Regions from separate parts of the Desulfoconvexum algidum genome, predicted to be linked through region 3. Evidence: riboswitches for the same ligand, from Rfam matches in the RefSeq annotation. Region 3 holds a riboswitch; each other region holds the start of a gene.
The links. A riboswitch is a leader RNA that binds a small molecule or an ion and turns the genes downstream of it on or off. The one in region 3 is predicted to bind cobalamin.
Positions count from the first base shown of each region.

Region 1: linked by a shared signal. The riboswitch ahead of ACZ45G_RS28450 (FecCD family ABC transporter permease) and the one ahead of thiC (phosphomethylpyrimidine synthase ThiC) in region 3 are both predicted to bind cobalamin.
Region 2: linked by a shared signal. The riboswitch ahead of ACZ45G_RS19045 (adenosylcobinamide amidohydrolase) and the one ahead of thiC (phosphomethylpyrimidine synthase ThiC) in region 3 are both predicted to bind cobalamin.
Region 4: linked by a shared signal. The riboswitch ahead of ACZ45G_RS08275 (sodium:solute symporter family protein) and the one ahead of thiC (phosphomethylpyrimidine synthase ThiC) in region 3 are both predicted to bind cobalamin.

Region 1 covers NZ_AP042394.1:6,328,133-6,332,323, forward strand. The annotation lists gene ACZ45G_RS28435 (homocitrate synthase) at 1-667, shown strand, start outside; gene ACZ45G_RS28440 (ABC transporter ATP-binding protein) at 654-1,262, shown strand; gene ACZ45G_RS28445 (ABC transporter permease) at 1,264-2,061, shown strand; cobalamin riboswitch at 2,137-2,325, shown strand; gene ACZ45G_RS28450 (FecCD family ABC transporter permease) at 2,478-3,569, shown strand; gene ACZ45G_RS28455 (ABC transporter ATP-binding protein) at 3,573-4,191, shown strand, end outside.
Region 2 covers NZ_AP042394.1:4,199,869-4,204,059, forward strand. The annotation lists gene ACZ45G_RS19045 (adenosylcobinamide amidohydrolase) at 1-1,965, opposite strand, end outside; cobalamin riboswitch at 2,117-2,307, opposite strand; gene ACZ45G_RS19050 (M15 family metallopeptidase) at 2,396-3,268, opposite strand; gene ACZ45G_RS19055 (CGGC domain-containing protein) at 3,706-4,050, shown strand; gene ACZ45G_RS19060 ((Fe-S)-binding protein) at 4,072-4,191, shown strand, end outside.
Region 3 covers NZ_AP042394.1:6,173,184-6,177,374, reverse strand. The annotation lists gene cobT (nicotinate-nucleotide--dimethylbenzimidazole phosphoribosyltransferase) at 1-951, opposite strand, end outside; gene thiC (phosphomethylpyrimidine synthase ThiC) at 956-2,260, opposite strand; cobalamin riboswitch at 2,344-2,509, opposite strand; gene ACZ45G_RS27765 (adenylate/guanylate cyclase domain-containing protein) at 2,623-4,167, shown strand.
Region 4 covers NZ_AP042394.1:1,803,727-1,807,917, forward strand. The annotation lists gene ACZ45G_RS08270 (methyltransferase) at 1-13, opposite strand, end outside; gene ACZ45G_RS08275 (sodium:solute symporter family protein) at 55-1,623, opposite strand; cobalamin riboswitch at 1,731-1,872, opposite strand; gene ACZ45G_RS08280 (MltF family protein) at 1,982-3,448, opposite strand; gene ctlX (citrulline utilization hydrolase CtlX) at 3,836-4,191, shown strand, end outside.

The DNA of each region.
Region 1 (4,191 bases), 150 kb from region 3:
CTCGGGGTTGGTGGATCGACTAGGGGTTGCCGACACTGTGGGATACGCACTCCCCCGTGATGTTGAACGTGTTATCAAACTATTACATGTATTGACCGGAATGGATATTGAATTTCATTGTCATAACGATACCGGTTCTGCGGTGGTGAATAGCTATACAGCCTTCGAAGCCGGGGCAACCCATATTGATACAACCGTTTTGGGAATAGGGGAGAGAAACGGGATAACCTCACTTGCCGGATTTATTGCCAGGCTTTATAGTTTTGAGGCTGAGATGGTTAAAAAAAAGTATAACCTTGGAAATCTCAAACACTTACATGAAACTGTTGCTAGAATCTTAGGGATTGGGATCCCATGGGACCACCCCATCGTGGGGAAATCAGCATTTGTCCATAAGGCGGGTGTGCATACAAAGGCGGTGATTCTTAATCCCAAATCCTATGAGATTATAGATCCGTCAGATTTTAATGCGTCACGAACAATAATGGTAGCCCATAAGCTCACAGGTTGGAATGCGGTAAAAGATAGGGCGCAAAAAATAGGCCTTTCCTTTGAGGATGACGATATTAAAAAAATTACCCTTAAAATAAAAAATATTTCCGATGGGCGTAATATAGATCTTAAAGAGGTTGATGAAATTTTAAGGAAATCTTGTGATCTCATTTGAATCTGTCAGCCACACTATTGGTAACACCCGAATTTTTTCAGACCGAAGCCTTTGCGTAGGAAAAAAGGAAAAAGTGTTGATCCTGGGCAAATCCGGTTTAGGAAAGACAAGCCTGTTCCGGCTGATCCTTGGGTTTGAACAGCCCGGATCAGGAAAAATTGTGGTGAACGGGCTGAATCTTGACAAAAATCATGTTCACCAAATACGGCAGCAACTATTTTATTTGAGCCAGGATATTGACCTGAGAAACGAAACCATCCTCGGACTTTTGACAGATATCTGGCAATTCAACTTTGCCAAAGAGCTTTGTCACGAAGAGATAAACCGGCAGCTAAACTTTCTTGAGCTGTCCCCCGGTATCCTCCAGAAGAAAACAGGTGAACTGTCAGGAGGAGAACGCCAACGGATAGGCCTTTTGATCGGTTTTCTGCTGGACCGGCCCATCTGGCTTTTGGATGAACCCACATCTGCTCTGGATGATGTCATGAAAGAAAAAATAGCCGCCCATATTCTCTCCCTGGAGAAAACAATGATTATCGTTTCCCATGACCATTGCTGGCAGGACAGCTCGGTTCGAATCGAAAGGTGGTCCTAATATGGGCGCCCAGGATTTAAACATATTCTCCCTTGGAACTTTATTGATCTTTCTTGTTCCCATCCTTTATATCAGCCGATATTTGAAACTTGGGATTAATCGAGAGATCATCATTGGCATGGTTAGAATGTGCCTGCAGCTGAGTTTTGTGGGACTATATCTTGAGTTTTTATTCAAATTTGATTCTCCCTGGCTCAACACAGCCTATCTGCTGCTCATGATTTCCATTGCCTGTCACTCCATATTGAAATCCAGCAATCTTAAACTCCGCATATTTTTCAAACCCTTGTTTTTTGCCCTGCTCATCCCCTTTGGCATCATGCTGCTCTTCTTCAATGGGGTGGTTGCAAATATTGACAACCTGTTTGAAGCAAAATACCTGGTGCCCGTGGGCGGTATGCTACTGGGAAACTGCCTGAGAAGTATCATCATCGGGCTTACCCATTTCTATTCAGGGTTGAAAAAAAATGAGCGAGAATACCTCTATTCCCTCTGTCTTTTCAACAACCGGACCCAGGCATTAAAACCCTGGTTCAAAGAAAGTCTTGTGGCTGCCATTAATCCTACTCTGGCATCCATGGCCACCATTGGACTTGTTTCCCTGCCCGGCATGATGACCGGCCAGATTTTAGGCGGATCCATCCCCATTGTTGCCATCAAATATCAAATTGCTATCATGGGCTGTATTTTCTATACTGAATACTTCAGTGTGATTTTATCCATTCTTCTTTCATTGAAAACCGGGTTCAACACATTTGATGTGCTTAAAGCCGATATTTTTCAAAACGATCGAAACTAAGACCTCAATTATATTGCCTTTTCAACAATTTGAATCCCGGCCTTTTTTCTTGACACCCTTTGGGGAAAGGGTTATATCTGATAGGATATTTCAGGTGCTGCCATTTGCAGTCAAAAGGGAATCCTGTGAAATTCAGGAACGGACCCGCCGCTGTGACCGGGGATGAAAATCACTGCAGCCACTGCTGAGTCATTTTTCAGCGGGAAGGAGTGACGAGTAAGCCGATCCGGAAGTCAGAAAACCTGCCTGAATGCTGGGTCGTTTTACCCTCGAGGACTTGGGCAGATCAGCACAATGTGGATAAATTCGGTTCCCATATCAGGATAAATTCTGATATGGGTTTTTTTATTGGAAGACCATAGAAAAAGGGCAGACAACCATTTTGTTTCACATGGAACAAATGGAAACAGGAATAGATGGAGCCAAAAGAAAAAGAGGGACCCAACAAACCCAAATCAAGCTTGAAACAAAGGATATCAGGCCATTATTATTTATGGATGATAGCACTGTTTTCCCTTCTTGTGTTTGGAATGATAATGATTTCCCTTTCCATGGGGTATATCTGTATTCCCATGGGAGAAATTTCTGGTATCCTTGTGAACAGGCTTTTTGGGAACATGGATATGGCAACGCCCACAGCCGAGACCTTTACCGCGGTTATATTTGATATCCGGCTTCCCCGGATTCTCACCTGCGCCGCTGTGGGAGCAGCTCTTTCCATCTCCGGGGTCCTGTTCCAGGGAATTTTACTAAACCCCCTGGCAGACCCCTACACCCTCGGGGTATCAGCCGGAGCCGCCTTTGGGGCATGTATTGCCATATTGCTCAATCTGGGTGCCACCTTTGTGTCCGTTCCTGCATTTGCCTTTGCAGGCGCCTGCACCACCCTGTTTTTTGTCATTTTTTTGTCCTATTCATCCTCATCCAAGGGATCTGTGAGCGGTCTTTCCTCCAACAATCTTATTTTGTCAGGTATTATTGTAGCGGCAATCCTTTCCGCTGGCATCAGTTTTTTGAAATTCATTGCCAATGAACAGGTGTCTGTTATTATTTTCTGGCTCATGGGCAGTTTTGCCTCCAAGACCTGGAGTAATTTTATGGTCATCTTTGTCTTCCTTGTTATAGGATTCATCATTGCCATTTATTTTGCCAGGGATCTGAATCTTATCTCCCTGGGGGAAAAGGCCGCATCCAGCCTTGGGGTGGATATTAAACGAATAACCCTCCTTTTGTTGGTAACCGGATCCATGCTGGCGGCTGTCTGTGTATCCGTATCCGGCATCATCGGCTTTGTAGGCCTTCTGGTTCCCCACATGGTCCGATTTATTACAGGACCTGACAACAGAAAACTGCTGCCCCTCTCCATGCTGGTGGGCGCCTTTTTATTGCTGTTTGCCGACACCATTACCCGGGCAGTACTGCCCCATGAAATTCCCATAGGTGTTCTTACCGCCCTAATTGGCGGTCCGGTCTTCTGCTGGATATTTAAAAAAAGCCGGTTGGCCTAACCCATGGAGATACGACTTCAAAATTTATGCTTTTCCCATGGGAGCACGCCCATTATAAAAAAAGTATCCTCTCGATTCTCCCCGGGCAAATTTTATGGGATACTCGGCCCCAATGGAAGCGGGAAAACAACGCTTCTGGATTTGATTTCAGGTTTTTTTCTCCCTGACAGGGGACAAGTCCTCCTGAACAATACAAATCTGGCGGCATTGTCCAAAAAACAGATTGCCAAAATTCTCTCTTTGGTGTCCCAAAATTATTATATTAATTTTCCTTTTTCCGTGGAGGAAGTTGTCATGATGGGACGGCACCCCTATATTAATAGATTTTCCCACCCCTCCAAAATTGACAGGGACCGGGTCGCCTTGATCATGGAGGAAACCGGGATATCCCATCTAAAACACCGAAGAGTGACCCAATTATCAGGCGGTGAAAAGCAGCGGTGTATTTTTGCAAGGGCCTTGTGCCAGGAAACACCCGTGCTGCTCTTGGACGAAGCTTTTTCCAATATGGATATTAACCACACCCTTCATTTTCTTGGCCTTATTAAAGAGATGATACAAAAAACAAAGGGGACGATTATCTGTGTTCTCCACGATTTAAATCTGGCAGCGGCCTGGGCAG
Region 2 (4,191 bases), 2.0 Mb from region 3:
AATTAAATCCTGGATGTTATCAACCTTGTGTCCGGCAATCTGTGAGGCAATGGTTTTGCACCATTCTTCATAAAGGGTTAAATCCCTTATCAGACCGCGTTCGTAGGCATCACTCAGGGCAAGGGTTGCTTCTAAAAATGCGGCATATTTTTTTTCAAGCACCAGGTATTCCACAATTTTGGCAAACTCATTTTTTTCGATACCCTTCTTATGAATGCAGTCACAGTTCATCCCTGTTGCAAGGCTGTACAAGGAGATTTTTCTTTCCTTGAGGCGCTGGAAAATATGACGGTTGGAAGTGATTTTATTTTGTTTTAAAACCGCTCCTTTCACGCCGTCATAGACGGCCTTTCCAATGAGTTCCCCCATTTTTGAATGGCCCCCGGCATTTTTGATGGCCTTTCCTTCCCCCTGCACCACCAGAATGTTATCGGTCCCCGTCCCCGTGGCCTGATTTAACAGTGGCGTATAGGCACTTCTGATGTCCATGTCCTCAAGGGCTGCGGTCTTTGCCTCTGTTGCCGCAATGATCGCACGGGTCATGGCCCGTCTGGATAATTTCATGTTGGTCAGAATAATGATATTAATGGTGCCGGGCTCGTAAAACGCTCCCGTATCCTTTGATATGCGAATTGCATTGGACAGGACACCGGCTGTGACAAGGGATGTCACCTTCATTTCTTTAAACGTTTTTTGGATCACGCTCAGATTGTCCATATCCGCCCCTGTGATCAAAAAGGAAGTGGTGTCCTTTGCTTTACCATTGGCCCTTAAAATTTTGGTCCGGATGTCATCGATCCCAAGCGTGTGCCCTGGCCCCCAGGTGGGGGGGGGTGAATAATGATTGCCCACCGTAAAAATATTGTCCCGCTGGCCTTCAAGGGTGGAGACAATAGTCTGGGGCCGTTTAAAATCAACCATCAGGGTTTTGTTGGCAAAATCATAGATGTCAGCGGTATTGATAACAGCCGACTTTACATAGTCCAGATCAATATGGATGGGGCGTGACCGGGTGATTTTTATCGGCAGAATATCATTGGCCGGATTTGCAAATTCATCCATATAAATCATGGAGGAAAGCCAGGAGACAAAATACCCTGAATGGGTGGATGCCCTGCAGGTGAGCTCACAGGGAAAATAATAGATCTGATTATTTTTTACGGCATCCACCTCTTTCCATCCCGGCCGCGAAAAAAAATTTTGACTAGCTTCTCTGTCATTGCCGCAGCCATATATCACTTGGGGATTAAAGGCCTGCCATTCTTCCAAGGTCACCTCAACCACACTGCCCTTTTTCCCAAAATCCGGCGGAAGACCGCCAGCCAGGCGTATCAGTTCGTTTTGAAAAGAGGTGTTACCCGGGGTCATGATTTTGTCACGGCCCATGAGGCGGATCACCCGTTTGCGAATACCTGGAACAGCCCTGACCAGTTTTTTTTCAATGTGACCCATTGCCAAGAGGTTATTTTCGACCACCTGCCGTGCACGGGTTTCCCGATGGAATAATTTGCCCAGGGCCAGGATATTTTCATGGGACTGCTCAATGCTTTGGGTTTCATAGACAAAGATCTGCCCCCCTGCCGTCTTCAATTCATCCAATCCATCATATAGGGTCTGCTGTTGAAACGGTGCCAAAATAATCAAATCCGGCTGGAGCACTTTTATTCGTTCAATGGAAGGCATGAAAAATCCACCCACAACTGCTTTGTCGGCTGCTCCTTCAAGGGTGGCATCGTGATAGGTCAAACCGACAACCGCCTCTCCTGCACCAATTTCAAACAAAATTTCAGCGGCACTGGGCACCAGACAGACCACCCGTAAAGGCGGGTTTTTAAACACCAGATCATTGCCTTTGGAATCTGTAACACCAATGGCGGCAAAACAGGTAAAACTAGTGAACAGACAGACAAGTCCCATCCAGGCAGCCAGAAAATTTTTCAGACCCCTATTCTTTTTTGTTTTCACATTCAGTTTCCAGTTTATTAACAACCCGCTGTGGAACCGGCCTGAAATGCCCGGGCCTTGGACAAAAAAAAACTCCAGACCGATTTTAAAAATCAATCTGGAGTATCCCTTTGCTTAGTCCAAGATCCATGAACACCCCTTCGTCCTCGAAGGATGTGCAACATTCCAGGTAGGTCTTCTGACTCTTGGATCTTCCGAATTACTTTTGCCTTCCCATCAACTTCAACGTTGGCAGTGGCGTGAGTAAAGCATTCGTCCCCAATCACAGCGGCGGGCCCGTCCCTGATTTAAACAGGAGTTCCCTATTAAGCATTTTAATGCACCTGAACTGATACGCTTTTATTTTGAATATCCACTAAAGTCAACAAGAAAAAAAGCCAAACCCCACCCAACCGATCATCTGTTTTTAATTTATAATTTCAGGCAGCGATCATACCACTTCAATGTGCCAGGGTTCAAACCGAACCCCCAGGTCATTGCCCCGATCATATCTAAAGGTGATATATCCTAGATCCGCCAGCCGCTTATACACCTGGGTCTGGGTAAATTGTTCTGTGAAATTGGCCACCCCAAACCCTTTTTTCCCCACATCAAAATCCCCAACCCCATGGTAGGAATACCCCGGAGGAGCAAGGGAGCGCGATGCCATGGAAAGGTTACCGCGACTTTTTGCTGTCTTGTTCAAAAACAGCAAAAACTGCTTCATGACACTGCGAATTCCAGAGGTCAACACCACATCCGGCCCGATTTTTTTTTGAATGGCTTGGTAGACGGCAATGGGTTTTCCCCGGTAAAGGTAATGACCGGTTGATGGAATTTTTTTAACCTCTTTTTTCTTTATTTTTCCCGTGATGGTTTCAATGGTTTTTTCTCCCATAAACCCATATTTTGTAACCTGGTCATAAAAAATTTTTTCAAGAAAAAAAAGTTCTGCCTTTGAAAACCTTCCGATTCGTGAGTAACTCCTGGCATAGACAACCGCATCGTCAAAATTTAGAAGGGAAAAGTTACCATACCCAATCACTTTTTGTATCCGGGTCAGCCGGGCAAGACTCGTGTTAAGCAGGGCGACATCATTTGGCGACAGCAAGATATCATCTTTAAATGCATGATCAAAGAACCGACTTTTGATAAGCCGATCCTTGACCCCATGGTCAGGAGCAAGGCTATTTTTCACACCCCTATCCGCCCCAGCCCTCTGGGATGAATCACGTTTTTCAAAACCAGGAGCAAACCCAAGGACATCCGGTACCGGTAACACCATGGAAACAGCGGCTAATTTTAAAAATTTTCTTCTGTTCATATGACTAAATCATCTTTTTTTATTATAATGCAACGGCTTAGGTTCTGCCTATTTTAGCTCAAATATTGTACCCCAACATGCTGGTCTATAAAAGTTTTTTTTTATTTTTATCCAAAGCAAATCTTTTTGCCGGGGGTGTGGAATGAAAATAAGGCTGTGATTTTCAAGATTGAGGTAGCAGATTTGAAACCCCTGCCTTTTTATAGAGTGCAAGCCTGCGACTTTTTTTTGGGCATCGAAAGCGCCCCAAAACATAACCATCTAATATTATGCCGTTTTTAACCACTTCCATCAAATCCCTCTCCCCAAGACTTTTTGGCATACATTATGCTTTTGGTTAACTGGATATTCTGAATATTCTGAAAATTTTGAAGATTCTTGATATTTTGAATTGGAAAAGCTACCATGAATTGAGATTAACAGAGGAGATGTTCAAAATGGAAAAAGTTGCGGTTGTCGGCTGCGGTACATATATGGATCAGGGACATGGTTGCCCCGGAGAATGGAGATGCCTGAAAGCAGCATCCGAAGGGGATGGAAAATTTGAAAAACCTTCTGCCGTGGTGGCCTTTGTCAAATGTGAGTGCCCCGGCAGAGCTGTCATCCCCACCCTTGGAATGGCTGCCAAGCTATCTGAAATAAAACCAGATAAAATCTATCTAAGTTCCTGCCTGGTCAATGCCAAGCCAGGATGCCCCTACTACAGCCCTGAAGAACTTGCTGGTCTCATAAAAGAAAAAACCGGTATTGATGTAATACTAGGAACCCATGATTATCATTAACCCTTTTGAAAGGAAATAAAGATGACAGAAACTGTCATTAAGCTTGGTCATAAAGGTAAAAGAACTACCTTTATGGACAAGGTTAAAGAACTGCTGCCCGAAGGCGGCAATCTCAATGCGTGCCTGACATGCGGCGCCTGT
Region 3 (4,191 bases):
CCTGAATTGAAGGTCGATGAGGGGGGTTAACCCCATACGGTCGTGCATGTATTTATGGCCTATTTCCACGGATTTATGGCTGGCAAAAAGATATTGTCTGGCAACGGGTGCCAGCTCACAGGCAATGAGTGCCCCGGCCGTTGAAATCAGGCCGTCACAGATCACGGGTATCCCATGGGCTGCCGCCCCCAGCACCAATCCGGCAAGACCCCCGATTTCAAGGCCGCCCACCTTGGAGAGGATATCCAGGGGATCGGATGGGTCTGGTTTATGAAGATCCAGCCCCCGTTGAATAACAGCAATTTTGTTTTTAAGGGCGGCATCATCAATGCCGGTTCCCCTGCCCGTAAGTTTTTCAACGGGAATTCCTGAAAAGGCTGCAATAATGGCAGAAGACGGGGTGGTATTGCCGATGCCCATGTCGCCGGTGCCCAGGAGATCCACCGGCGCCTCTGCCATGAGTTCCCCTACGATTTCAATGCCCGCTTCAATGGAGCGGATGGCCTCATCCCGGGTCATGGCTGGTTCTTTTGTGAAATTGGCCGTGCCGTGGCGCACCTTTTTATGGAAAATGGGAAGCTCTGGATCAAAGTCATAGTTTACACCGATATCGGCGGCTTTAACAATGGCGCCGGCATGCTTGCCGATGACATTTACCGATGCGCCGCCGTTTACAAAATTTAGGACCATCTGGGGGGTGACTTCTGCCGGAAAGAGGCTGACGCCTTCCTTTGTGACGCCATGGTCCCCGGCACAGGTGACGATGCGTTTGTTGGTCAAGTGGACATCAATGGTGCCCTTGATGGCGGCCAGGCGGGCCGAGATATCTTCCATAATTCCTAAACAGCCCGGGGGTTTTGCCTGGTTGGCCAGCCGGTCTTTGGCCGCAGCCAAGGCGTCCTGGTTCAAGGAGTTGGGTATGGAGCGAATGGTATGTTCAAGTAATGACATGGCGTTACCTCTTGTCTGTTATATCGTTTTCAAATATTTCCATGCCTTTTTTCATGGCACAAAAATCCCCGCACATGGTGCAGGTTTCCTTTTGTTTGGGTGCCCGTTCTTCCCGGATCTGTCGTGCGACTTCGGGAAAGAGCAAATAGCGTTCAAGGTCATCCCACCGCATGTCCCGCCTGGCCATGGCTGCCTGACGTTCATTCTCCCGTCTGTCCGGATATTTGGAAATGTCTCCAATACGGGCGGCAAGTCTCGTGGCCCGGACTCCTTCCCTGACATCATTGACATCGGGCAGGGCCAGGTGCTCGGCCGGGGTGATATAGCAGACAAGGTCTGCGCCGAACCGGGCGGAACTGGCGGCACCGATGGCAGCCGTGATATGGTCATAGCCGGCTCCCGTGTCGCAGGGGATGGGGCCCAGCACATAATAGGGGGCATTGCCGGACATCCGTTTTTCCAGCATGATATTGCCCTCAATCTCGTCCAGGGGGACATGGCCCGGGCCCTCCACCATCATCTGGCACCCGGCGGCACGCCCGATTTCCGCCAGCTCGCAGTTGATGATCATCTCCGCCATCTGGGCCCGGTCATGGCTGTCATGGATGGCCCCAGCCCGGATGCCGTTGCCCAAAGAGAGGACGGCGTCATATTTTTTCATGAGGGTGCAAACCCGGTCAAACTGTTCGTACAAAGGGTTTTCTTGTTTGTTGATGTCCATCCAGGCCACCATATAGGTACCACCCTTGGAGGCAAGGCCGCCGTAGCGAAATCCTTGTTTTCTCAACCGCTCAATGGTGTAGAGGTTGATCCCGCAGTGGATGGCCATGAAGCTCAATCCATCCTCCAATTGTCGTTCAATGAGCTCAAACAAATATTCAGGGTCCAGCTTTGCCGGGTTTTTATATTTGCGGATGGTTTCTTTGAAGGCCTGGTACAATGGCACATTGCCCACGGGAAGACGGGTGTTGGCAAGCACGGTTCGTCGAACCAGGTCCAGGTCTCCGTCTGCAGACAATTCCATGAGGGTGTCTGCCCCTTCTTCTTCGGCGGCTTTGGCCTTTTGAACTTCCAGGTCAATATCGCAGATGTCCGATGAGGTGCCGATGGAGGCATTGACCTTGGTCCGGAGGCCGGTACCGATGCCCACAACCTTCTGATCTTTCCGATTGGGGTTGCAGGGGATGACGATCTGCCCCTTTGCCACATGGGCCTGTATGAAGCTTTCTGACAGGCCCTCTGATTTGGCAACTGTTTTCATTTCTTGGGTGATGATGCCCTGGCGGGCGTATTCTAGCTGTGTTGTCATAGTTTCCTCGCTATGCTCCTGCAAAACCACAAAAGGTTTTTGCAAGAAATATCTCTTACAAAACCCTTTACCATTGAGTTTTACCATATCACGAGTATCTGATTCGTCTTCTGACTTTCGGCATTAAATTTATTTTTTTGCCTTCCCGTGTGAACAGTGGCCATACAAAAAATAAATATTTCCGATTACAGCGGCGGGACCGTCACGGAGTTTCACCGTGTTCCGTGGACCAGACACTACCCATAAATTATGGAAACAATAAATACATGAGTCTGGCGTATTAAGTCAATATTTTCTTTACAAACTTAAGGTTCCTGATTAATAGTTATAGCGAAAATAATCAGAAGAATGTAAGAGAGACCATGGTAGCAGACAAATTGATTAAAAGCAGGTTCCAGTATTTACATATTTCCAATGATGTACTTTTTGGCAATATGATAGCGGTTTTTCTTGGTGACTGCCTGACCCGTATTATGTTTATACATAGGGCTGGAGACGCTTCCCAAGCCCTTTTGAGTCTGGCCCATTCTTTGAATATTTTTTATATTATCGTTTGTGTGGTGGTGATGTCCGTGATCACCATCTGGTATGAACGGCCCATCCGCTGCTGCCTGAAAGCGTTTTACCGGGGCTATGATCCAGATCCGATTCTGCTGGAAAATGCCCGTCGCCGGTTGCTCAATGAACCCTATATGATCGTGATTTTGGATATGGCTGCCTGGGGTTTGGGGTTCTTTCTTTTTTGGATCATTGGCTCTCCGGCCGGTGGGATTGCTATTGCCAGCGGTCTGATCACCATGACCCTGGCCTTTTTTTGGGTGGAGCATGTATCCCAGCATAATCTAGTGCCCTTGTTTTTCCCTGAAGGGGATTTGTCAAGGGTGCAGGGGGTTAGAATCATCAGTGTAAAGATCCGGTTTGCTGTCCTGATTTTTGCCGTGTCCGTGGTGCCCCTGGCGTTTATCCATCTGACCATCCATCAATTTAAACAGATGCAGATGATGGATGAAATGACCCTGATCATGCTGGTCAGCCGCATGGAAGAAACCATTGCCCGGGAGAGTTTTTTGTTCATGGGGGTGGCCATTTTCCTGTCCTGGTTGGTGGCCCATAATACGAGGCGGCCCATCGTGGAGATTATCCGGGTCATGGGTCACGTGAAACAGGGTGACTTTTCACAAAAAGCAAGGGTGTTCAGCAATGATGAGGTCGGATTTGCAGGAGAGACACTCAATGCCATGACCCAGGGCTTGAGGGAACGCGAATTGATCAAAGATACCTTTGGCAGATACGTGGATGCAAAGATCCGGGATGAAATTCTCCGGGGCCGGGTTCCCCTGGATGGAGAATTAAAAGAAGCGACCATTTTGTTTGCGGATTTAAGAAATTTTACTCCCCTGGTGGCGGTGACGCCCCCCAAGGAATTGATTTATGTGCTCAACGCCTATCTCAATGAAATGGCGGAAGCCATTAAGGAAAATAAGGGGCTGATTCTTCAGTTTATTGGGGATGAAGTGGAGGCGGTGTTTGGCGCACCTGTATATGAGCCCGGCCATGAGCTTTCAGCCGTTAAAACAGCCCTGGCCATGCGCCTTCGTCTTGCTGGACTTAATAAACGGTTTGCAGAGGAGGGAATTCCTCCAATTGCCCACGGGGTGGGAATTCATACGGGTTTTGTCCTGGCAGCCAACATCGGCAGTGCAGATAGATCCGCCTACTCTTTGATCGGGGACACGGTGAATCTGGCTTCCAGGATTCAGGACCTGACCAAGGAGTTTAAGACCGATATCCTCGTCAGTGAGGCCGTTCAATCTTTGTTATCGGATCTTTATGACTTCGAACCCATGCCGGAGACCATGGTCAAAGGTAAACCGGATCCCATCCGGGTGTTTTCTTTGAACTCTTGACTGTCCGGGGAAATTTGTATACCA
Region 4 (4,191 bases), 2.5 Mb from region 3:
ATCCAAACGCCATGGGGGTGCGGCTCCATAAAATTAAATATCAGGCCTAGGGCTCTATGAGGGCTGGGCTGATATCGTTGGGGGTTGTTCCAGGCTGCCATGTGTAAGGTCACTGCCTTCTGGCGTATCCTTGAAAAAGGGTGCCAAAAGGGTTTCGTCAGATGGTTTGGTGGCAAGGGAAACCCCTATAAAAACAACGCCTGAGGCCAGCATGGAAAATATCACGCCATGTCCCATGAAGACAGGATGGAGACCTTCCAAAAACGGGGGGGACATGGGAGCAGTTTTTGCCAGATCAATGATGACAAGGCTCACCTGAAGGACAAACCCCGTGCACAGTGAGGCGATAGCTCCCGGTCCTGTTGCCCGTTTCCAGTAAAGTCCGCCCATGAGGACGAAAAAATAGGAGGCAGAGGCAATAAAGGTGGCAATATGGATGGCATCAATGATGCTGTGGATGAAAAATGATCCTGTGGTGGCCAGAAAGATGATGACAAGAACACTGATCCGGTTTACCAGGCGCATCTGTCGCATGGTGGCCCCGGGGTATAGGTGACGCTGGAAAATATCCCGGGCAATACACGAGGCCCCGGAGGTGGCAAAGGTATCGGTGCAGGACATGGCTGCCGTTGCAAGGGCCACGGCACAAAGGGCCAGGGCCAGGTTGGAAAATTTGCTGCCCATGATAAAGCTCAGCAAAGCGGGCTCTGCCTTGGCCATTCCCATGGGAAATCCCATTTTGGCAATTTCCGGATACAGGGCATTAAGCCCTAAGGCAATGAGGGCGCACCCCCCAAAGACAATTGCCACCAGAAAGGCTCCCAGAAACATGCCGTTCCGGGCACTTCGTTCATCTTTAGCTGCCCATACCCGCTGCCAGGGGTCCTGTTCCGTGATCCAGCCGGGAACAATGGCAAGGACAAAGATGAGCACCATGGGCATCCCTATGGAAATAGGGTTCCACCATCCGTCGGGCACGGTGGCGATCAGCTGGCCCGGTGACAGGTTTGTGGCGCTGCCGGCACTTCCCATGACCAGAAAGGCCATGACCAGGATAAAGGCGGACAGACAGATAAACTGGACCATATCCGTGGCAATAACAGCTGACAATCCTCCCAGGGTGACATAGATGGAAACCGCCAGACCCACAATCAATGCGGAATAGAGAGGATCAATTCCATAAAAGATTTCAAGTACCATGGCAAATCCTTTAATGTCGGCCACGGCAAAGAGGATCATGACCACGGTGATGATAATGGCCACGGGCAGTCTTAAAAAAGGCCCATACCGCATTTCAAGCAGTTCCGGCTGGGTAATGGCGGGCAGATTTTTGATCTTTTTCACAAAAAAAGCAATGATGAAAAGGGCCAGGATATTGGGGGCAACAAATCCCCAGATGGACCCCATGCCCAAGAGAATGAAAAACCCTATTACCGCCAGAAGGGCACCTGCTGTCAGCCAGGATGCGGCAGCGGAAAACCCGATGGACAGGAATCCGGCTGATTTGCCGGCCAGCCAGAAGTCTGTGGGGGATGTCTGCTGTTTGTTGAAATAGAGTCCGATCAGGATCAAACCGAAAATATAGATAAAAAGTACCAGAAGAAAAAGCGGGTATGCGCCCATAAAAAAACTCCCCGTCGGCAAAAAAAATCCCCAGCCGACACTAAGCTAAAAGTGTTCAGCCCGGGGATTTACCGTCTCTCCGGAAAGTTGTTTCATCTCTTTTCCATGGATATTCTGGCTGGTGGATCATCCTAATCACCGTGTCTTCCCATGCTGTCTCGTATTTGGTGTATCCAGCACAGTGACAGTGTACGGCTTTCGTTCCCACTTACAGCGGCGGGTCCGCCCCGGAATTTAACCGGGTTTCCCAAAGAAAAGTTTCTCTTAATTGTATTTGTCATTGAATCTTGTTCTCGGATCCAACGTGGGAGAGTCTATACCACAGTATTTATAAGGTTTCAATAAAGACTTTATATCTTTATTGCCCTGTTGTTTTTGATTCTTTTGTTGCATTGGCCTGGGGCATAATGGCGGCGTAGGCAATATAGTATTTAAATATATTACTCACATAGGTAACGGTTTCCCTGCCAATTCTTTTGGCGGCAACAACCTCGACATTTCTAAACCAGATGTTGGGATCCAAGTTCATTGATTTGGCCTCTCTTTGCAATTTTGAAACCCTGGCAGGGCCGGCATTATAGGCTGCAAATGTCAACAGTACCCGGTCCAGTTTGCCAATATCCGGGTCATTAAAGTATCGGTTCATAATAAACCGAAGATACTTGGTCCCTGCATGGATATTGGGTTCTATTTTTTCAATATCAGGGATGTTAATATTTTTATCCATTGCCGTTGTCGGCAGAATCTGCATCACACCGATGGCACCGGTGTTACTGCGCTTGCTTTGGTCAATACCGGACTCCTGAAAGGCAAGAGCCGCAAGCATCAGCCAGTCAAATTTATACATGCCGGCATATTTTTGAAAAAAAGAAATGGTATTTTCAAATCGTTTCCGGGCCTTGTCTTCAAGATTACTTTTTACATAGGTAGTATCCTTGAGATATCGTTGGAAAACCATATTTCCCATTAAGGTGCCTTTTTTGTTTTTTTTAACAAAGGCATTGATTTTTATTTTAAGCTCGGGGGTCTTTTTTTGAACGGCCCAGGCAATTTTAGAGTTTTCCCTGAATCTGATGTCCGGGTGGAGGGTGATATTCTTAAAGATTTTTGCCCAGAATTTCCCTTTGTGACTGTCAATGATCATCATGGGAATCAGACCTGCATTCAGCATTTCCAGAAGATCTTCATCCTCAAGGTTTTCATCGGCAAGAACAATCTTTATTCCGGCTTTGCCGGCAGCCGTCAATCTTTTGTTTGCCTTTTCAAGGCTTTCATAATAACTGCTTGATTTTCGCACATGAACTTTTTTGCCGCTCAAATCTGAAATTTCTTTAATTTCACCGGCTTTGGGTCCGGTTACTAAAATTTCATTAACTTCAGTTGAAAAAGGATCACAAAAATCAACCTGTTTCATCCGCTTGTCCGTGGCGGTTAAATTGCCCGCTGCAATGTCACCCAGTCCGTTTGCCAGATTTGAAATCAATTTTTCCCTGGGGGTGGGAATAAAGAGAACATGGAGTTTGAGATGGCGGGTTTTCAGTTCCGTATTGATGCTTTTTTCAAACTGCCGGACCATTTCGTAGGTTGCGCCGCGCTGGGTTCCCTTATCAAGGAAATAAAAGGTTTTGCTATAGGGTATCAAAACCCGAATTGATCGTTTTTGAACCATTTGATCAAAATCACCAGTCCATGGTTTGTTCAATGAGGCGATCACCTTCTTAAGATCTTTAGCCCCAAATGCAGGACAGGCGAACAAGAGACCTGCCGTCAAAATCAGCAACAATAAAAGTTCAATTTTACGAAGGGTCATTTTTCCATTTTTCAAAGGAGACCTCCTTGCTGTTTTTTGTAATGATATGGTATCAGAAGTTTAGAATTCGCTATAATAAAATAGATGGTTTTTTCCTGCAAGTATTATAAAATAAAAGTTCAGTGCAACAGATGGCTTTAATCTGGTTCTCATCTATACCCTCGGAGGTCACCCCCCAGGCCTGGTATCTTTTTAATCTTTGTATTTCTCATTATCTGGATGGGCATCGGTGGTATATGGTGGAAGGTGATCGGGCTTTATTAGGAGCGTGTGTTAGCAGGAAATGATTCTGTTTTCCGGCAGCTGTAACGTCTTGACGAGAAAGACTAAAAGATGGTAACAGGTCAGTTCAGGTACAAGATTTTTATGGCTTTGGTGGTGTAAAAAAAAGTGAGGCGGGTTATGTTAGATGTTTCCAGAACAACAAACACGATTTTGATGGTCAGACCCTATGATTTTGGATTTAATGAGGAGACCGGTCTGGACAATCAGTTCCAGAAGCGTCTGGACCTGTCTGAACGAGAGATCAATACACGAGCCAATGCAGAGTTCCAGGCCATGGTGGATACCCTGCGGTTAGAAGGGGTCACGGTTTTGATTCTGGAAAAACCGGAACCCGATGCACGCTCAATTTATGCAACATCAACCGATGCAACATCAACCGATGGAAAAAAGATCGCTGGAAAGCTACCGGATGCCATTTTTCCCAATAATTGGTTTTCAACGGAACATGACGGTACCCTGATCACCTATCCCAT